DNA from 3 places in the Pseudoalteromonas sp. SR43-3 genome. Region 3 is predicted to be linked to each of the others. Evidence: predicted binding sites of a transcription regulator. Region 3 holds the regulator's gene; each other region holds the start of a gene.

The links. Region 3 encodes MetJ, which represses methionine synthesis genes. Its sites were predicted from a motif close to TAGACGTCTAGACGTCTA; they were not measured.
Positions count from the first base shown of each region.
Region 1: metK (methionine adenosyltransferase) is a predicted target of MetJ. The motif match lies at 2,363-2,380, and genes of this name have one in related genera.
Region 2: H5088_RS17215 (methylenetetrahydrofolate reductase) is a predicted target of MetJ. The motif match lies at 2,866-2,883, and genes of this name have one in related genera.

Region 1 covers NZ_JACJEC010000012.1:45,175-52,730, reverse strand. Annotated here, with positions in the region: gene H5088_RS13830 (pyrimidine/purine nucleoside phosphorylase) at 1-1, opposite strand, end outside; gene tkt (transketolase) at 186-2,177, opposite strand; gene metK (methionine adenosyltransferase) at 2,482-3,633, shown strand; gene H5088_RS13815 (hypothetical protein) at 3,809-4,357, shown strand; gene H5088_RS13810 (5-formyltetrahydrofolate cyclo-ligase) at 4,376-4,972, shown strand; gene rpiA (ribose-5-phosphate isomerase RpiA) at 5,026-5,679, shown strand; gene serA (phosphoglycerate dehydrogenase) at 5,689-6,918, shown strand; gene panP (pyridoxal-dependent aspartate 1-decarboxylase PanP) at 6,971-7,556, opposite strand, start outside.
Region 2 covers NZ_JACJEC010000020.1:58,809-66,364, forward strand. Annotated here, with positions in the region: gene H5088_RS17210 (pitrilysin family protein) at 1-2,676, opposite strand, end outside; gene H5088_RS17215 (methylenetetrahydrofolate reductase) at 2,927-3,883, shown strand; gene H5088_RS17220 (hypothetical protein) at 4,010-4,198, opposite strand; gene H5088_RS17225 (sensor domain-containing diguanylate cyclase) at 4,215-5,195, opposite strand; gene H5088_RS17230 (DEAD/DEAH box helicase) at 5,255-6,502, opposite strand; gene H5088_RS17235 (DUF3581 domain-containing protein) at 6,679-7,380, opposite strand; gene H5088_RS17240 (CPBP family intramembrane glutamic endopeptidase) at 7,493-7,556, shown strand, end outside.
Region 3 covers NZ_JACJEC010000015.1:17,087-24,642, forward strand. Annotated here, with positions in the region: gene metL (bifunctional aspartate kinase/homoserine dehydrogenase II) at 1-20, opposite strand, end outside; gene metB (cystathionine gamma-synthase) at 190-1,437, opposite strand; gene metJ (met regulon transcriptional regulator MetJ) at 1,727-2,047, shown strand; gene H5088_RS15175 (malic enzyme-like NAD(P)-binding protein) at 2,112-3,353, opposite strand; gene rpmE (50S ribosomal protein L31) at 3,880-4,095, opposite strand; gene priA (primosomal protein N') at 4,326-6,512, shown strand; gene H5088_RS15190 (SPOR domain-containing protein) at 6,533-7,060, shown strand; gene hslV (ATP-dependent protease subunit HslV) at 7,140-7,556, shown strand, end outside.

The DNA of each region.
Region 1 (7,556 bases), on a different contig from region 3:
TTTTTAGCTCCTGCTATTAATTTAAGATTTTTATTTATAAATTTTATCGCACTACCTTGCCTGATAGCTTACTTTCTTGCAAGGAAAGCAGCATTGTTCAAGGTGAAGTTGCTTCATGTTAGGGCATAAAAAAACCCGCAACATGTGCGGGTTTTTCAATTACTTACTTTATTTAATCAAAGCGATTAAAAAAGCTCGTTTGCTTTGCTTACAATGTTTGCCACTGTAAAACCAAAGTGCTCAAACAGCTCACCAGCAGGTGCCGACTCACCAAAGGTAGTCATACCTACTACTGCGCCATTTAGACCTACGTACTTGTACCAGTAGTCGGCAATACCTGCTTCTACTGCTACGCGGCGTGTAACAGATGCCGGTAATACGCTTTCTTTGTACTCTGCGCTTTGATCTTCAAAGGCATCAGTACATGGCATAGATACAACACGTACCTTTTTACCTTGGCTGCGTAGCTCAGTTGCTGAATCTTGTGCTAGTTGCACTTCAGAGCCCGTCGCAATGAAAATAATTTCAGGATTGCCGTCACAGCTAAGGATGTAACCACCCTTTTTAACGTCTGCTAATTGCTGTACGTCACGCGCTTGTTGCTCAAGACCTTGGCGAGTAAAGATTAACGATGTAGGACCGTCTTTACGCTCAATAGCTTGTTGCCATGCAATTGCCGACTCAACTTGGTCACATGGGCGCCAGTTGTATAAGTTAGGCGTTAAACGCATGCTTGCAATTTGCTCTACTGGTTGGTGAGTTGGACCATCTTCACCTAAACCGATTGAATCGTGCGTGTATACAAAAATGCTTGGTTGCTTCATTAATGCAGCCATACGTACGGCATTTTTTGCATATTCAACAAACATTAAGAACGTAGCACCGTAAGGAATAAAGCCTTTATGAAGGGCAATACCATTCATAATTGCCGACATACCAAACTCACGTACACCGTAGTAAATGTAGTTACCGCTTGCATCGTCGTGTGTTAAACCTTTAGAGCCATCCCAAATTGTTAAGTTTGAGCCTGCTAAATCGGCTGAGCCACCCATAAATTCTGGTAATAACGGACCAAATGCGTTTAATGCATTTTGCGATGCTTTACGAGACGCTGGGTTTGCAGGGTTTGCTTGTAATTGCTCAATGTACGCTTGAGATTTTTCAGCCCAATCGCCAGGTAGTTCGTTATTAATACGACGCTTATATTCAGCTGCAAGCTCTGGGTATGCTTTTGCGTATGCTGCAAATTTTTCGTCCCAGCTTGATTCAAGCTGCTGACCTTTTTCTTTGCTATCCCATTGTGCGTAAATATCATCAGGAATTTCGAACGCATCGCCAGTCCAACCTAAGAATTCGCGAGACGCTTTAATTTCGTCATCACCTAGTGGTGCACCGTGACAATCGTGGCTACCAGATTTATTAGGTGAGCCGTAACCAATAATTGTTTTACAACAAATTAGTGATGGTTTATCGGTAACACTTTTAGCTTCTGCAATTGCAGCACTTATAGCATCGCTGTCGTGGCCATCAACACCACTAATTACATGCCAACCGTATGCTTTAAAGCGAGCTGGCGTGTCATCTGTAAACCAACCTTCTACTTCACCATCGATTGAAATGCCGTTGTCATCCCAAAATGCAACAAGTTTACCCAGACCTAATGTGCCTGCAAGTGAACCAGCTTCATGAGAAATACCTTCCATAAGGCAGCCATCGCCCATAAATGTATAGGTAAAGTGATCAACAATATCGTGACCTTCGCGGTTAAACTGTGCAGCTAGCGCTTTTTCAGCAATTGCCATACCTACGGCATTTGTGATCCCTTGACCTAATGGACCCGTAGTAGTTTCGATTCCTGGTGCATAGCCATATTCAGGGTGACCTGGTGTTTTAGAATGCATTTGACGGAAGTTTTTAATTTCGTCCAGTGGTAAGTCGTAACCACTTAGATGCAATAGAGAATAGATAAGCATTGAACCGTGGCCGTTTGAAAGAATAAATCTGTCACGGTCAGCCCACTCTGGATTTGTTGGGTTGTGTTTTAGATAATCGCGCCATAATACTTCTGCGATATCAGCCATGCCCATAGGGGCTCCAGGGTGACCAGATTTGGCCTTTTGTACTGCGTCCATTGACAAGACGCGAATAGCATTTGCAAGTTCTTTGCGAGATGGCATGAATTCTCCTACCTTTATGTGTATTTGCGCGGGTATTTATGTGTTTGTTTATGCACCCAAGTAACTTGGGTTTGTTTATATCGACCATTCTTACTTATTGTGGGGGCTGTGTGCAATTAAAAACCCTATAAAAGTGAGGCATTATGAATATTTTTTAAGACCAAAAAGTTATTAGTAATTTTATTTAGACGTCTAGGCGTAAAAACACTATGCAAGGTGTTTTGTTTTCGATAAAATACGCCCCTTAATTTTTTAGCGCTAATACCGACGTTTGTGAAGCGCAATATTTGTGAGCAGAAATACAATGGCAAAACATTTATTTACTTCTGAATCAGTTTCTGAAGGTCATCCGGATAAAATCGCCGATCAAATCTCTGATGCGGTACTTGATGCTATCCTAGAGCAAGACTCTCATGCCCGTGTTGCGTGCGAAACTTACGTAAAAACAGGTATGGTTATGGTTGGTGGTGAAATCACTACTAGCGCATGGGTTGATATTGAAGAAATTACACGTAAAACAGTACGTGAAATTGGCTACACGCATTCAGACATGGGTTTCGATGCAGATTCATGTGCAATTTTAAACACTATTGGTAAACAGTCTCCTGACATTAACCAAGGTGTTGACCGTACTAGCCCAGAAGAACAAGGTGCTGGCGACCAAGGTCTTATGTTTGGTTACGCATGTAACGAAACAGAAGTACTAATGCCTGCGCCAATTACTTACTCACACCGTTTAGTACAGCGCCAAGCGCAAGTACGTAAAAGCGGCGAGCTTAACTGGTTACGTCCAGATGCAAAATCTCAAGTTACTTTTGCATACGAAAATGGTAAGCCAGTAGGTATTGATGCAGTAGTACTATCTACTCAGCACAGCGAAGACATTTCGCAAAAAGATTTAGTAGAAGCGGTGATGGAGACTATCATCAAGCCGGTCCTTCCTGCAGAGCTTATTACAAGCGCGACTAAATTTTTCATTAACCCAACGGGTCGCTTTGTAATTGGCGGACCAATGGGCGATTGTGGTTTAACAGGTCGTAAAATCATCGTTGATACATACGGTGGTATGGCTCGTCACGGTGGTGGTGCTTTCTCTGGTAAAGATCCATCAAAAGTTGACCGCTCAGCTGCATACGCTGCACGTTACGTTGCTAAAAACGTAGTTGCGGCTGGCCTTGCTGATAAATGTGAATTACAAGTTTCTTACGCAATCGGTGTTGCAGAGCCTACATCTATCAGCGTTGAAACGTTTGGTACAAGCAAGTTAGAAGAAAGCCGTTTAATCGAGCTTATTCGTGAACACTTTGACCTGCGCCCTTACGGCTTAATTCAAATGCTTGATTTAGAGCGCCCTATCTACCTTCCTACAGCGGCTTACGGCCACTTTGGTCGTGACGAATTCCCTTGGGAACGTACAGATAAAGCTGATGCACTTCGTGCAGCTGCTGGCCTTTAAGCTAAAAGTGTTGAAGTAAATTAAAAACGGCCCTTAATAGGGCCGTTTTTGTATCTAAAACTTATCAGTTACATTGTTTGTAGTACGTCTACAAAATAACTATAAAATCAACCTCGAATTCTTTTGTACTTTAGGTATATACTCATTTCATTATAAAAGCTTTAGGGATAGTTAAATGGCCGATAACTTTCGCGTTATATTTGCAGGACTTGCCGATAACGTTGACATAAAAACAGCGTGCGCAAACTTAGCTGCAAAATTAAAAACGTCAGATGAAAAAGTAGCTCTTTTTTTTAAAGGTAAGCCGCTGTTTGCGCCAAGCGATAAAGACAAAGCGTTAAAACAGACTAAGTTATTAGCAAGCCTAGGTATTAAAAGTAAGCTGCAAGCTGTTTCAAATGCGATTCAAAATAGCTCCCCCGCAGCTGCAAATAACAACCAACGTGATGAACGTATTTTTGATGCACTTGATTACATCACTAGCAGCTTAATACGCCTTGAAGAAAAGCTAGATGAGCTAGAGCAACGCCTTCCTGAAGCTCAATTAAATACACCAGACGAAAGTGTAGACGAATGGCAAGATGACGACCTAATGCTAGATGAGGATTTAGCGACTCCTAAAAAACGCAGTAACTTACTTTTATATTCATTGATTGCAACTGCCACCATTTTGCTAGTCGTACTGGCTGTTTTTTTAATTTTTCCCGATTTATTCTCTTTTTAAAAATGGCTAATTAGTTTAATGAGCAATAAACGCGCACAAATAAGAGCTGAAATTCGTAACACCCGTAAAAACTTGTCAAATAATCAGCAAATAATTGCTGCGCAATCGCTAAAAATGAATTTTATTCAACACTTAAAAAGCGAAAATACAACGAATTCAAAGCATATTGCCATTTATTTAAGTAACGACGGAGAACTAGACACCTCATTGTTAATTAAAGAATTATGGAACTTAAACCATGCTGTTTATCTACCTATAATACACCCATTCAATGGCGCTAATTTACTATTTCAGCGCTATGAGAAAAACTCACCCATGAGGGCAAATCGCTATGGTATCTTGGAGCCTAAGCTGAACTGCTCTCAAATATGCCCATTACCAGCGCTTGATTACCTCCTTATGCCATTAGTGGCATTTGATAAACAAGGTAATCGCCTAGGAATGGGAGGTGGGTTTTACGACCGGACATTGGCACGTTTACATGAACAAAATTGGCAAAAACCGCAACTAATTGGCCTTGCACATGAATGCCAAAAAGTTGATGCTCTACCAATCGAGTCATGGGACGTACCACTTGAAACCATTATCACCCCAGATAAAACATACAGTTGGTAACATTTAATTTTGGTTACTAGCCGCATATTTCTGACATACATGAGCACAAAGCAATGACACAAGACGAATTAAAAAAAGCAGCTGCCTGGGCAGCACTCGAGTTTGTAAAAGAAAACACCATTGTAGGTGTCGGTACAGGCTCTACTGTTAATCACTTTATTGATGCCCTTGGCTCAGTAAAGGACACTATTGTAGGCGCTGTATCAAGCTCAGAAGCGTCAACTGCACGTTTGGAAGCGTTAGGTATTGAAGTGTTTGAACTTAATAACGTTGATGCTTTAGATGTATACGTTGACGGCGCTGACGAAATAAACGCTCAAAACGAAATGATTAAAGGCGGCGGCGCAGCGCTAACACGTGAAAAAATAGTAGCAGCAGTTGCAAAACAGTTTGTGTGTATTGTTGATGACACAAAGCTGGTAGATACATTGGGTGACTTCCCGCTTCCGGTAGAAGTTATTCCAATGGCGCGCAGCTACGTTGCACGAGAATTATTAAAACTTGGTGGTGACCCTGTTTATCGCCAAGGCGTAGTTACCGATAATGGTAACGTTATATTAGATGTATTTAACTTAAAAATTACCAATGCCAAACAACTTGAAACACAAATCAATTCAATTGTTGGCGTAGTTACCAACGGCCTATTTGCGATGCGAGGTGCTGATAAAGTGATTATCGGTACCAAAAATGGGCCACAAATTAAATAGGATGAGGTTATGAGTAAGGTATCGTTAGCAAAAGACAAAATTAAAATTCTCTTGCTTGAAGGTGTTCACCAAAGCGCTGTTGAAACGCTAAAACGTAACGGTTACAGCAATATCGACTACGTTAAAACATCCTTACCTGAGGACGAGCTTAAAGAGCGCATTAAAGATGTTCACTTTGTAGGACTTCGTTCTCGTACTCATATTAACCAAGCTGTATTAGACTCAGCTGAAAAGCTAGTTGCTATTGGTTGTTTTTGTATTGGTACAAACCAAGTTGATTTAGATGCAGCACGCGAACGTGGTATTGCTGTATTTAACGCTCCATTTTCTAATACTCGTTCAGTTGCTGAACTTGTACTTGGCGAAATTCTACTTTTATTACGTGGTATTCCAGAGCGTAATGCAGCGGCTCATCGTGGTGGCTGGTTAAAAACAGCAAATGGTTCGTTTGAAGCACGTGGTAAAACATTAGGTATTATTGGCTACGGTCACATTGGTACTCAGCTAGGTATTATGGCTGAAAATATCGGTATGAACGTGAAGTTTTACGATATCGAAGATAAGTTATCACTGGGTAATGCAACACAAGTTCATAACCTTACTCAGCTGTTACAACGCTCTGATATTATTAGCTTACATGTACCAGAAACACCGCAAACTAAAAACCTTATTGGTACAGCAGAACTTGCAGTTATGAAGCAGGGGTCTATTTTGATCAATGCATCACGCGGAACTGTTGTTGATATTGATGCTCTTGCAGAAGCGCTTACAGAGAAAAAACTAAGTGGTGCAGCAATCGATGTGTTCCCTACTGAGCCAAAATCTAACGATGAAGAATTTGTATCGCCACTGCGCCAATTCGACAATGTTATTTTAACGCCGCACATTGGTGGTTCTACACAAGAAGCGCAAGAAAACATTGGTATTGAAGTAGCGGGTAAATTGGCTAAATATTCAGATAATGGCTCAACTATTACTGCGGTTAACTTCCCTGAAGTATCGCTACCTGAGCTTGCTAATCGTAGCCGTTTATTACACGTACACCACAACCGCCCAGGTGTACTAACGCAAATTAACCAAGCGTTTGCACAGCACGGTATTAATATTGCTGCGCAATACCTACAAACAGACGCATCTATTGGTTATGTAGTTATTGATGTTGATACAGATCAATCTGAAGTAGCACTTAAAGAACTGAGCGCTGTTGAGGGTACAATTAGAGCACGTATTTTACATTAACCATTCTTTGATATTAAAAAAGGGTCCTTATGGACCCTTTTTTGTATTTAGATTACATATACTTTCTCAAGTATTTTTTGAATACCGGATCTGTTGCAGCCAACTCTTTTTGCTCAGCTAATATCTCTTTTAAAATAGCGCCTGAGGTAAGCGGGTTAGCAAGAACCACTCTAAATACAACCGTTGGTTGATTGTCGTATTTAGAAGGCGTTAAGCGTGTACGTGATACAAATGAGCGACCTGACTCGCGTTGACGCTTTTGCATACTGGCAGTAAAACGGTTCAGTGAAGCAAAAATATCTAACCGAGTTGCAGCATCTGCATCGGCTATTGCTTGTTTAATTTGCTTAGGTACATAACGATACGTTAATAAGCACAACTCAGGCTCCGAAATAAGCTCAAAGTCTTCATCAGCCTTAATTAAATCAGCAAAGTAATGTGCTTTTTTGATGCTTCGATCAATCAGCATTTCGTAACCTTTACGACCAATAACACGTAAGCAAGCATGTACTAACATTGCCATACCAGGTCGGCTGCCTTCAAGCGTGTGGCTACCTAAGTCTTTTGAACCTTTACGTAATATGTACTCAGCGTGATGTTCTATTGCATCAGTTGCAGCGGGGTCTTTAAATAAAACC
Region 2 (7,556 bases), on a different contig from region 3:
TAAGTTTTCTTTAATAACGCGATTAACATCAGCAAGCGTTAGCGTTTTAAGTTTATTAGTTACGTAACTTACAAAGTTATCAGTGTTGTAAAATTCGCTATCAAGCGCGTAACCTAATTGGCGATTTTGACTTGCAACCATTTGCGGCACAAAGTTAATTAAAAAGTTACGCGTAGCTTCAAAATCACCTTCGCTCATACCATTTTTAATTAGCTTATCTAGCTCAAACAAGGCGGTACGTGTTGCAAAGTGCGCATCGTTATTAGAGCGAAGTGGGCGTAACCACACTTGAAATATTTGCTCTGAGCGCCCTAGGTTTGCATCTGGCTTGGTTTGAAACATACCACGTGGAAAATATTCAATATATGCGTAATCGCCATAGTTCATGCCGCGAGTTTCACGAATGCGCTCATATAAAAAGCTGTTAGAACTACGGTGCTCACCAAAGTACGAACGCACAAGCCAAAGGGCTGTCCAGTCTTCGCTACTTCTTATTGTATCAATAGGAAAACCAAACGATACAGCAGTCGATTGTGCCGATTTTTCTACAATAGTTGCATGATGACCTTTAAGCACTGGCGCATCAGGAATACTTAAACGGCTTTGCTCACCTTTTGGTAGCGTTGCAAAATCGCTCATCATTTTAGCTTTAAGGTTTGCAGGCACAGCCCCAATTAAGCCAACCGTGAGTTTAGATTGCGTAAGCTCGCTGTTATAAAACGCTTTAACATCATCTAGCGTCAACGCTTCTAAATCCGAAATATCACCGTAGTTGTAACTTTCGTAAGGGTGATTTTTGTAAAGTGCACTGTATAGCACTTCTTTGCCTAGCTCTTCATCGTTAGATGCTTTTAAGCCTGATTTAATACCATCGATCATTTCTTTTTTAAGGCGTTTAAAGTCATCGTCTCTAAAGCCTGGGTTTAATAATTGATCGCTCACAAGTGAATACCACTGCGCTGCATTGTCTTTATGAATACGCCCTTGGAACGACAGCATTTCTTTATCTATTTGATAACCAAAGCTACCTGCAAGCGGATAAAGTGCTTTTTGAATATCTTTATAGCTTGTCGCCTCTGAGCCACCTTGTGCAAGCATTGCCGCAGTGAGCGCTGCAACACCTTTTTTGCCTTGAGGGTCGGCAGCCGCGCCGGTATTGAATAAAAAGTTAACATCGATTAACGGCGAGCTATTGGTTTTATCAAGTACTTTAAATGCAGGTGCCGCAGGTGCTTGTTCAAGCTTTGCAGTAAGCGCATTTAAATTAACTTCTTGCTCAAAACCTGGGGCTTTATCAAGTGCCGACATTGTTAATGTGGTACGTGCGTTATCAGTAAAGTATTTATTAGCAACGGCTTTAATATCTGCGCTGGTGATGTTATCTGCCGATTTATACAGCTGGTTTATAACCTCAGGATCGCGCTCAAAATGCATGTAGCTGGCAAGGGTTGATGCAATCGCTTGCGACGAATCTAAGCCATTAATAAAGCTGTATTTAAGATTCGATTTTAAATCACTTAGCTTTTGCTCATCAACAAGCTCAGTGCGTGCTTTTGCATAAGTTCGATTAATGGCATCGCGCGCAGTGGCTAAATCGCCTGCGTTTTCTACTTTAACAAATACGTGTAATAAACCCGGATCTTTAGTCTCTGGGTTATAGGTAAACATTTGGCTGGCAATTTGTTTGTCGACCACTAGCTCTTGATATAAATCTGAATTACTAGAAAAATAAAGCTGTGAGATTAAATCAAGCGCCGCTCTGTCTTTTTTAGCAGGCTCCCACGCAGCGCCTTTGTACGATACGAGTAACCAATGCCCTGGTAGCGCTTCATCTTGCTGGTGTAAATATTTTGGTGCTTGTTGAACAGGTTCTGCTTTAATGTCAGCAACATAGTTACCCTTTTTCCAGCTGCCCCAATGCTTTTTAACCATTGCCATTGTTGCTTGTGGGTCTACATCGCCCACGATGACAAGTGACACATACTCAGGCTTATAAAACTTAGCAAAAAACTCTTTACCATAGGCCATTTGATCAGGCATGGCTTCTATGTCTTTAAAAAAGCCCATAGTGGTGTGTTTATACGTGTGCTTATCAAACGCTTCTTCGCGTACAGCGCTTAATAATTTACGAATTGGGCTCGCGTTGTTTTTTAAGTACTCACCTTTTACCGTTTGTGCTTCTGTTCTAAATTGCTCTTCGGTGTAGGTTAAGTTTTGAAAAATATCAGCTTCAAGCTCAAGTACTTTATCAAGGTGCTGCTTCGAAAAGTTTAAATGGTAATTTGTGTAATCGTTTGTTGTATAAGCGCGGTTATCAACACCTGAATTTTTTAATATGTCTGAGTACACATCTTCAGGGTATTTTTGTGAGCCTTTAAACATCATGTGTTCAAAAAAGTGAGCAAAGCCTGTTTTGCCCTCTTCAACTTCGTTACGCGACCCAACCGATACCGGAATTTGCAGCGACACTACATCAGGGTAATCGGTTTTAACAACCATGACACGTAAGCCGTTTTCTAGTTCTTCAATTAAGTAATCTTGCGAAAAAACACGATCATCAGCTTTATTTACTTGTTCTTGTTGTGCTGTTGTTTGCGTGCTTTGATTTTGTTGCATGGTGCAACCTGTTAAAGCCAGCGATACCGCTAAGCTGGTTGCTAATAATTTAAATTTCATTGTTGTCCCTTTTTAAATTGAGCAAATTTGTTGTCAGATTTAACTCTTTAATTATGCCCCAAAGCCAATAAATATAAGAGTCCCAAGGGGATTTATTATGTAAACAACTGTGTCAATTATAAATTATGGGAACAAGCACTATGAATAAACATCATGTTAATTGAAAAACTTTCATTAAATAAATCTATCTAGACGTCTAAATGGCTGCTATATTAAATCCATCAAAACAAACTTAGCTGGAATGAGGATTATGGCTTTATCACTAAAAGAGAAGATAGTGGACACCAATCAAGGTGTTTATCTTATTGGTACTACCCCGCCTAAAATTGGCACCGATAAAGCGCAATTAAAAACCATTGCAGAAAAGCTATTAGGTCGCTTACACGAAATTGAATACGACGGCGTGATAATTTACGACATTCAAGACGAAAGCAGCCGAACTAATCAAGACCGTCCATTTGCGTTTAAACAAACCGTTGATCCGCGTGAATACAGCCATTTACTTCGTAATTTATCTGCACAAGATGTGATTACTTATAAAAGTGTGGCGCAGCGTGGCGTAGGCGAATTTAAAGATTGGCTAAGTGAAACTAAAAACGACTACGATTTACAAAATGTTGTTTTAGTAGGTAGCCCATCATCGATAGGCGATATAAAGCTAAGCCTGCCAGATGCTTATAAAGCATTGGCTGAGCAATCAGATGATTTCTTTTTAGGTGGCGTTACGATTGCTGAACGCCATTCAAGTAAACGAAATGAGCACGAACGATTAATAGAAAAAACAGCACAAGGTTGTCAGTTTTTTATATCGCAAGCTGTTTACGATGCACAAGCGACTATAGAGCTAATCACTAGCTACGCACGTACATGTAAAGCGCAGGGTATTACACCACAACGTATTATATTAACGTTTACCCCGTGCGGCGGCGAAAAAACCTTAGAATTTATGCAATGGTTGGGTATCTCAGTGCCAGAGGCAACAAAATGGCGCATGCTTGATGCAGACAATACATTAAGCGAATCGGTCCGTATTTGCCGCGAAAACCTCGACTTAATACTTAAAAGCTGTGCGCATTTAGACGTGCCACTGGGCTTAAATATTGAAAGCTTAACAAACCGTAAAGAAGAAATTGACGCATCAATTAACTTATACCGTTTATTAAAAGCTATTATGGAATTAAACCTTGCTGAAAAGCTAATAGCTTAAAGGCTAGGTGAGAGCTAATTAACACCCTTCTTGGCAAGCCTCATGGCTTGCTTTTTTATGTCCGTACTTTGAAAAACAAATTAATAAGTACAAGTAAAAATTTGCAGCTTAAGCTATTCATTGAAGCTATTTTTGGTTATTACTCTCAAGCCTTTTTAAGGCAAACCCCATAGAGGAGCACATAACACCAAAAATAATTCCCTCATCAGATATAAATCTAATGCTAGGAAGCGCTTCAAATAAGCTTATTATTGCTAATGAAAAAATAAAACCTATCGCAGAAAAAACCAGCCAAGTTTTTGTGGCATGAGTCATGACGAACTTCCTTTTATTATTGTGCTTTTTTAGCGAGCCTATACGCTTGTTTATTTTTATACATTGCGTGGTCTGCATCATTTAATAGCGCTTCAAAGGGCTGCTTTTGTTTATTAGTAAAACTATAACCAATACTGAGCGATAAATCGCAAACACCTTCTTTTAGTAAAGCATTTGTATACTCAGTCGAAATTTTATCCATAATGTAGTTAATTTTGCTTTTATCACTTAATTGCATTACTGCAACAAACTCATCACCACCTAAACGCCCTACTATGTCGGCATCTCTTAAATGGTTTTTTAGCGTATCTGCCAATATAATTAAGGCTTTGTCACCCACTTCATGTCCAAAGGTATCGTTTAATTTTTTAAAGTCGTTTATATCAATAAACAAGCAACATACGTCGAAGCCCAAACGCAGTGCTAAATTAAGCTTTTGCTGAGCTAGTAAGTTAAGTGCTCGGCGATTATAAATATCTGTTAATGAGTCTAACATGGCTATTTCGCGCATTTTTTCATAGCTGTAAACAAGCGCTAGGTCGTCTTCAATTAAATCGCGTAGTTGCTCTATGAGCTCAAAGTATTCATCGGTATAGCTAGTTATTTTAGTGTCTTTTAAGCATAGCGTGCCAAATACTTCACCTTCTGGCCAATGAATAGGTAAGCCTAGGTAGGATTCAACACCGTCCTCAACTACTTCTGGGAGGGTGTTCCATGCATCGTTATTGCTTGCATCATTAACATATAAAATATTATTAGTTTCAGCGACGTGCCGACAAAAAAGAGGAGTTTGAGGGGGAAGTATCGGGTTGGTTTCAAAGCTTGAGCCACCTTCGTTATTTCTAATAACAACGCGATAGCCTTTGCTTGTTGCCTGAACTATATAACCAGACGGGGCTGAAAAAAGCCCCGTGATAAGGTCCATTGATTTTTGCCATTTATGCAAAGATATTTGGCCATCAACACCAGAGAATGCCCATTTATCAGTTTCAAACATTAACTTTACCTCGGCTATTTAATAGCTCCAGTGTAGGCAAAAAAGTAAACTAAAAGCTATTATTTACGACGTCTACTTGGCTCTCTTTTACCTGTAATGCGTTTTTTATCGCGATCTTTTCGAGATTTATTCGTATTTTTACGATTATCTTTGGGCTTTTTATTTAAGTCAGGCTCGTAACCTTCTAACCACTGCGGCGTTAAACGCGTATCGAGTAATACTTCAATTTCTTCTAGCAGCCATTGCTCATCAAGACTTACCAATGACATAGCAAGCCCTTGTTCACCAGCACGACCTGTACGGCCAATACGGTGCACGTAATCCTCAGCAATGTACGGCAGTTCAAAATTAATTACGTATCTAAGTGTAGAAATATCTAAACCACGCGCAGCTACATCGGTTGCAACAAGTACGCGTGTAATACCTTCTTTAAAGTTTTGCAATGCACGGTCGCGTGCGCCTTGCGATTTGTCGCCATGGATTGATTCGGTTTTTAAACCATCTTTACACATTTCTTTAGCAAGCTGATCAGCCATTTGTTTTGTGCGAGTAAAAATAAGCACTTGGCGCCAGTTTTTCATGCCAATCATGTGCGATACAAGTTCGCGCTTACGATCCTCATCTACAGCGTAAATAACTTGCTCTACTTCAACCGCGGCTGAGTTACGTTTATCAACTTCAATTAGTTCTGGGTTTTTAAGTAACTTTTTACTGAGTTCAAACACGCTGTCATCAAACGTAGCTGAAAAGAGTAAAGTTTGGCGATCGCCCGGTATATGTCGCAATATACGTCTAATTTCATCAATAAAGCCCATATCAAGCATGCGGTCGGCTTCGTCAAACACTAAAGAGTCTACGCTTGAAAGTACCACACTGCCTTTAACTATATGATCAAGCAAACGCCCTGGTGTGGCCACTATAACTTGTGCTGTTTTAAGTGCTTTTATTTGAGGGCCAATACTTGCACCACCATAGGCTAAAGCACCATTGATGTTAGTGCCTTGTGCGTACTTTTCAAAGCTGGCAAATACTTGCTGAGCAAGCTCTCGTGTTGGCGTTAAAATTACAACGCGGGCAAGGCCTTGCTCATCTTTTTTAGGGGTATTTAAAAGCTTATGTAACAGAGGTAAAACAAAGGCGGCGGTTTTACCCGTACCTGTTTGCGCGCTGCCCATTACATCACTTCCGGCTAAAATAGGCGGAATAGTTTTAATCTGAATTGCGGTTGGTTGAGTGTAATTATTTTGCTCAATCGCTGTTAATAATAACGGGTCGAGATTAAGTGATGAGAACGTAGTGGCAGACATAGGCTTAGCTTTAAAATAACAAAGAGCGCTATTGTACGCATATTACTGTACTGCGTAAATTAACCAGTCCAGAAAAGTATTTAATCGTGATTGCTCTCTTTCGCTTTAGCGCTAAAATAATAAAAAAGGCGCTAAATAACCGTTGTATTTAGCGCCTTTTATAATTTGCTGTAGCTTTAAGCTGGCTTTAGTGTCGCTTTACGTTCGTTGTAAAACGCTATTAAATCGTCAACTGTTGCTTGGCAGTATTCGCGAATACCCGAAACCACCATGTGCTTTTCACCACTACCCACTTTAACGCCGTTTTCTAACAGGTTAAAACGTAGTGTAATTTTTCCGCGCTTACCAGTGTACTCAAAGCTTGGCTCTGCAAATTCAAGTACTGGCGCTGTTATATCAAGGTTATCAAGATTAATAAGCATTGATTCGTAAATTACCATCGGACGAGCAGGGTTTATCATTACCTCTTGCTTGCCCATTAATGGGATAATTACATGCGGAAAGGTAGTACCAGAAAACTCAACATAATTTTTTATTAGACTATTAGTTAGTGCTGGGCATTGGCTGGTTTTACCGCTGCGCTTTACCTTTAAAATTACTTTTTCGCCATTGGTAACATCAAACTCATCTGCTCCCTCAGGGAAATGTAGTTTGGTGTTTTCATCAACCATACCGGCAAAAGTAAATTCCATTTGTTCACTAATACCGTAGCGGTCTAGTACCAATGAAAAAAGTAAGTCTCCTGGCGCGCAAAACTTTTTGGCATCTTTGTCATGAAGTGGATTGTAATCATCAGCAACGCATTTAGCGAAGCGACACCCCTGCTCACGAGAGATAGAAACATAATCAGCATGCTGCTGAAAAAAAGGACTTAACATAGTTTGTTCACTGCTTAAACTGCTTATAACCTATCTATATTACCAGAAAAAAAATATTGAGAGGTCGAATCTGTTAGATTAATGGCTAAATAAAACAGAGTAATAAAAAACAATGACCTTTTATTTATTAGCACTATCAATTATATGTGTTTTTCCGTACTGCAAAATATCAATAA
Region 3 (7,556 bases):
TTATGTACACAATTGACCATATTTATACCAATTCGCTTAATTAAGTTGTCTATTTTGAGGTAAGAAAACCGTATCGATAACAAGGCAAAAATTTCGTTATTTAGTTGTTCTATATTAGGAATTTTTAACGATGTTATCGTGCGGTTTAATCCCTCAAATTGATTAGGTATTATTGCGGATTGGTATTAATTACCAAAGCGCTGGACGGGCTGCACTTAATTTAACGTTTCCACCAGAAGTGCCAGCACCTTTGCCTACACGGCCAACATTTTTATTTTGCCCTGGTTTTACAAGTTCAAATACTCGTTCAAAGTCAGCTATTAAATCGTGTATATCTTCAATCCCAACCGAAATACGAATAAGCGTATCGCCCACACCCGCTTCTAAACGTGCCTTTGCCTCCATGCCTGCGTGCGTCATAGTTGCGGGGTGACAAATTAAACTCTCTACGCCACCTAGTGACTCAGCTAAACTAAACGTTTTAAGACTAGTTAAAAATGCTGCAGCGTCGTTTATATCGCCTTTAATATCAAAACTAACCATGCCACCAAAGCCAAGTTGTTGTGCTTTAGCAAGCTCATGTTGAGGATGTGACTCAAGTCCTGGATAGTAAACTTGGCTTACAAAATTGGAGCTTTCAAGGTACTTAGCTATTGCTAGCGCATTTTCTTGGTGCTGCCTTAAGCGCACATTTAAAGTACGTAGACCACGAAGCGTTAAATAACTATCAAAAGGGGCGCCCGTAATACCAATATTATTTGCCCACCAAGCAAGCTCATCACCAAGCGCTTGTGTTGCAGCAATAACAGCGCCGCCCACTACATCTGAGTGCCCGTTAATATATTTAGTAGTTGAATGCACCACAATATCTACACCAAACTTAATAGGGTTTTGTAAGGCAGGAGACAAAAACGTGTTATCTGCGGCAACCAATGCACCGCATTGCTTAGCAACATCGGTAACCGCTTTAATATCGGTTAAACGAAGTACTGGGTTACTTGGAGTCTCTATCCAAATAAGCTTAGGTTTAATTACTAAAATTTGTTGAAGGCTTTCTTCTTTTGTTAAATCTAATACTTCAAGCTTCAATAGTCCGCGTTTTTGTAACGATGTAAATAAACGATAGCTACCACCATAACAATCATGTGGAATTACTAACGTGTCGTCACTGTTAAGTAGCTGAGTAGCTAAATGCACGGCTGCCATACCAGTGGCCGTAATTATGCCGCGAGCGCCGCCTTCAAGCTTAGCAAGCGTCTCTGCTAAAATATCACGATTAGGGTTACCACTGCGGCCATAATCATACTCACGCTTGGTATCAAAGTCGGCAAACGAATAAGTCGTTGATAAATAAATTGGCGGCACCACTGCACCATGATGTTTATCAGCATCAACGCCGTTACGTACAGCAATGGTCGCTTTGTTTTTTTCGCTCATATTCGTCACCTGATTAATTTGGATGTTTAGACGTCTAAAAGAGTAAGTTATCCGTTTTAATAAGTCAAAGTATTTTAAAGCTCTAGATGGCTAAAGTTAGGAAAGGCGTTCGCTAGTACCACATTTTAGCTCACAAAAGTGAGCTTATTTTTACATCCCAAATAGGCTTATTAAGATAGATCGGTATCTATTATTTGACTATCTTTTTTAAATCGATAGAATTTCACGCATATTTACACGCTTTTTATACCGTGTGAGAAATTAATAATCTGAGGCAACGATACATCTTATGGCTAAATGGAATGGTGAGTATATTCACCCATACGCAGAACACGGGAAAAAATCAGAGCAAGTTAAAAAGATCACCGTTTCGATCCCGCTAAATGTATTAAAAGTTTTAACGGATGAGCGTACGCGTCGTCAAATCAACAACCTTCGCCATGCAACAAATAGTGAATTGCTATGTGAGGCGTTTTTGCATGCATTTACTGGCCAACCTTTACCAAATGACGATGACCTACGTAAAGACAACGCAGAAAAAGTACCAGAAGAAGTTAAAAAGATAATGCAAGAAATGGGTTTAGAAGTGCCTATTTTAAACGAAGAATAAATCGTTACCTTTTTAATCAAAAAACCTCAGCATTGCTGAGGTTTTTTTGTTTAAGCGTTATATATTACGCCATATAATTTTCAGGCAAGTCAATTTGCGCAACACCCGACTCTACCGCAGCAAGTGCTACAGCTTTAGCTATACGCGGTAGTAAACGCGGATCCATTGGTTTTGGAATAATGTACTGCGCACCAAACTCTAGCTTATCTACGCCTGCCGCTTTTAAAACTTCTGCAGGTACAGGCTCTTTGGCAATACTACGAATAGCCTCAACTGCAGCAATTTTCATTTCATCGTTAATCGCGCTTGCACGTACATCAAGTGCACCACGGAAAATAAACGGGAAACATAAAACATTGTTAACCTGGTTAGGGTAATCAGAGCGCCCTGTTGCCATAATTAAATCGTTGCGTGCGCCGTGAGCAAGTGCAGGATCGATCTCTGGATCTGGGTTTGAACATGCAAACACGACCGGTTTTTCTGCCATTAGTTTTAAATCTTCGGCAGCTAACAAGTTAGGACCCGAAACACCAACAAACACATCAGCATCTGCAATTACATCTTGCAATGTGCGTTTATCGGTATTGTTAGCAAAAAGCTGTTTATATTCATTTAAATCATCGCGACGAGTATGAATAACACCTTTGCGGTCAAGCATATAAATGTGTTCACGCAGTGCACCACACTTAATTAACAGTTCCATACACGCAACTGCAGCAGCGCCTGCACCTAAACATACAATTATTGCATCTTCAATTGATTTACCTTGTACTTCTAGTGCATTTAACATGCCGGCAGCCGTAACAATGGCGGTACCGTGTTGATCGTCATGAAAAACAGGAATGCTACAACGCTCTATTAATGCTTTTTCAATTTCAAAACACTCTGGTGCTTTAATATCTTCAAGGTTAATACCACCGAATGTGTCAGCAATATTGGCAACCGTGTTAATAAAGTCTTCTGTTGTTTTGTGCTTTACTTCAATATCAATAGAATCAAGCCCTGCAAAACGCTTAAACAATAACGCCTTGCCTTCCATTACTGGTTTAGACGCTAGAGGACCTAAATTACCCAAGCCCAAAATTGCAGTACCATTAGTGATAACCGCAACCATGTTACCTTTACCGGTATATTTATATGCATTTGCAGGATCTGCGGCAATTTCACGTACAGGCTCAGCGACACCTGGGCTATAAGCTAGGGCTAAGTCTTGAACTGTTTCAGCTGGTTTTGTTAGCTCAATGCTAATTTTACCAGGTACGGGATGTGAGTGATAATGTAGTGCTTGTTCACGAAAGTCAGACATAACGCGATGGTATCCTGCAATTTAAGTTAAAGTGAGAGGTGGAGTCTTGGGGTACGATACCCTTATTATTTTTAAATTCCAAGCAATATCAGGTCTATCCTGTTATATGCTATATCCTTTAATTTTAAGAGGTTTTTCAGTAACTTTGCAGGATTATATAAACATTTGATAAATAAAAATTCACCAAAAAAGTAAGTTTTGAGGTGTGTTTATGTCTATTAAAATATTAAAAAAATGTATGTTTAACACATCATCATAAACTTAAAATAACAGCCTACTACACTACTTTAAAAACAGATAAGCCCACGTTAGCTACTTTTATCAACCTAGTTAAAATTTGTACTATTTAAAATATAGAGAATATCTATCCATTTGTCTGTAAAGGTTTATGCATATTCAGAATAAGAATAGGAAATAGTTATGCAAGGTGTGATGTAGCTCGAGCAAGCTAAATAAGATAAGAAGTAGTAAATTTTAGACACAAAAAAAGCACCCTAAGGTACTTTTTTTAACTAAACAGCAATAATTACTTCTTGCTGCTAAGTGCACCGAAGCGCTTGTTGAAGCGATCAACACGGCCGCCAGTGTCTAAAATCTTTTGCTTACCAGTGTAAAACGGGTGACACGCAGAACATACGTCTAAGTGAATGTCTTTACAAAGAGTTGAGCTAGTTTCGAATTTGTTTCCGCATGAACATGTTGCAGAAATTACTTCGTACTTAGGGTGAATACCTTCTTTCATAGGAACCTCTAGTTAAGGCCGCATCGCTCTCCAAACCCGAAGTCTGGCACCATACGTCGTTAAAACAAATTTGTTGGTGGCGGATTTTATCCAACAACCTTCCCCTGCACAAGTATTTATTTATCTTTTCGCTAAAAAAGTGAACAATCTCTTTATCAAGTACTATTGCTAGTAGGTTTTTAGCGGTATTTTTAGTACATTACAGCATTAATTTTACGGGTTGAGTTGTTATGAGTTTTGTTGAAGTTGCTATTAAAGTCCCGCTTCCACGCACCTTTGATTATAAAATAGAAGAGCAGCTCAGTGGCTTATCAACCCCAATACTTCCGGGCATGCGGGTTTTAGTGCCTTTTGGTAATCAAAAAAAAGTGGCTGTTGTTCTGGGCATTAAAAACAGTACCGACGTCCCTTTAAATAAAATTAAGAATATTATAGAGGTAATAGACGACACCCCTATTTTAAGTGCCCAACATTTAGAACTCCTTAGCTTTACTGCCCGCTATTATTGCTACCCCTTAGGCGAAACTATTCATATAGCGCTACCGAGTGTACTTCGCCAAGGTGAATCGCCAGATAAAACCAGTATTAATATGGTTGCCCTGACAGAAAAAGGTGCAAAAGTACCGTCATTAAAAGCTAAAACACAGCTCAATTTATTAAAGCAGTTATCGCAATCGGGGAAATCATCGTTAACCGAATTAAAAGCTCTTGGCTTTAGTAAAAAAACAATCGATAGCCTAATAGATAAAGAACTCATAACACAAACTATTGAGCACGATAACCAATGGCAAAGTGTTGCTCCAACTGTCGGTAGTAAACCAGTACTTAATAAAGAACAAGCTGTTGCCTGTACGGCAATAAATCAAAGTAGTGGATTTAGCAGCTTTTTATTAGAAGGCGTAACTGGCAGTGGTAAAACAGAAGTGTATTTACAGTGCCTAGAAGAAGTACTCAAACGTGGCGAGCAAGCATTAGTATTAGTGCCAGAAATAGGCTTAACGCCACAAACTGTAAACCGTTTTCGTCGCCGCTTTCCTGATACACCCATTATGCTTTGGCATTCAGCCCTTACCGACAACGAGCGATTGCAAACATGGCGTTTTTGCGAAAAAGGCAGTTGTGCAATAGTTATAGGCACACGTTCGAGTATTTTTCTGCCATTTTTAAAACTCGGTATGATAGTTGTCGATGAAGAGCACGATTCATCATTTAAGCAACAAGATACCCTTCGTTACCATGCTCGTGATTTGGCCGCATACAGAGCTTTTCAGCATAAAATACCACTTATATTAGGCAGTGCTACACCCGCACTTGAAACACTTCACAAAGCAATTAATAACAAATATCAGCTACTAAGTTTAACCGAGCGCGCGCAAACTGCGACAGATAACCAATTTAAGTTACTCGATATGAAAGGCCAACCCGACCAAGCAGGTATTGCACATGCAAGCCTTGCAACTATGCGCCAACACTTAAATCGCGGTAAACAGGTTATGGTTTTTTTAAATCGCCGAGGTTTTTCACCCACTCTTATTTGCCATGAATGTGGCTGGCTAAGTGAATGTAAACGCTGCAGTACCAGCGCCACATTTCATAAAGCGATTGGGCAAATGATTTGTCATCACTGTGGCGATCAATACCCTGTTCCTCACCAATGTCCTGATTGTGGAAGTACGCAAATATTTCCAAATGGCAAAGGTACAGAGCAAATTGAAGAGTTTTTATCGACCGAGTTTCCAGATACACCCGTCACTCGCATAGACCGCGATTCAACTCGCCGTAAAGGCAGCCTTGAAAAAGCACTAGATGAAATAAACCTAGGCGGTGCACGCATTTTAGTAGGCACACAAATGCTTGCCAAAGGCCATCACTTTGCAGATGTAAGCCTTGTTATAATTTTAGACGTAGATAGCGGTTTATACTCATGCGACTTTAGGGCAACAGAGCATTTAGCACAGTTAGTTACTCAAGTCGCGGGGCGAGCTGGGCGTTCAGGGGAGCCTGGGCAAGTATTATTACAAACACACTTTCCAGAACACCCGCTTTTACAAGACTTAGTTAATAATGGTTACCAAGACTTTGCTCGCTTTGCACTGAGTGAACGCGATGATGCAGACTTACCACCCATTACAAATATGGCTATTGTCCGTGCACAAGGACACAGCATTAAGCTAGTCGTCGATTTTTTGACGGATTTGGTTCCTGTGAATGGGGTATCTGGTATACAATTGCTCGGTCCGATCCCTGCTCCACTTGAAAAAGTCGCAGGTATGTATCGTTTTCAATTACATATTCAAGCGCAAGATCGTCGCATATTACATCAGTACCTTGCGCAAATGGTTGATTATTTAAGTTCAAGTAAACTTGCACAAAAAGTACGCTGGAGCTTAGACGTAGACCCTATAGACATGATTTAGGTTAAGGCCAAAATAACACCATGGCACAGCACGATTATATTAACAAAAAGCCTGCAGGCAGAAACAGTAAAAAAAACGCACCCGCTAAAAAACCATTTCCTATTCTTTTAGCTGTCATAGCCATCTTACTCGTCGGTGGTTTTGCTTATACATTATGGTTTATTAAAAGTAATGCAGATCCAAAACTTGTCGAAAAACAAGCAAACCCCACTGCGCCCGCAAAAGTAGAAGTGGTTATTCCACGCACACCAGAGTTTATTAAAGAAATTAGAAACCACGAGATTCAAGTTGAAGTGAAAGAACTTGAGCAAAAAGGCCCTTACGTTATGCAGTGTGGTTCGTTTAAAACCCACGCACAAGCGGAATCGCTAAAAGCAAAAATAGCATTTGCAGGCCTCATTTCTGAAATAAAACAGGCTGAAGGCAGCAATGGTACTTGGTATAAAGTGCGCTTAGGCCCATATAAAACCAAACGCCAAGCCGAAAGTGATAAAAACAAACTTAAACGTGTAAAAATAGTCGGCTGCGGAATTTGGGGCTGGACTTGAAAATAAACCATTCACCCATATAACCTCTTCATAATCGTTTTTTACGAGTTGCCTCTGCAGCTCGATGATGAGGAATAACATGACTACTATCGTAAGTGTACGCCGTGGCGACAAGGTTGTAATTGGCGGCGATGGCCAAGTGTCTCTTGGTAATACCGTAATGAAGGGCAACGCCCGTAAAGTTCGACGTCTTTATAATGGCAAAGTAATCGCTGGTTTTGCCGGCGGTACTGCTGATGCCTTCACTCTTTTCGAACGCTTTGAAAGCAAATTAGAAATGCACCAAGGAAACCTGACTAAAGCCGCAGTAGAAATGGCTAAAGATTGGCGCAGCGACCGTGCACTTCGAAAACTCGAAGCGCTGCTCGCTGTTGCAGACGAAACAGCCTCTTTAATTATTACCGGTAATGGCGATGTGGTTCAACCTGAAAACGACCTAATTGCAATTGGCAGTGGTGGTAACTTTGCACAATCAGCTGCAACCGCCCTTTTAGAA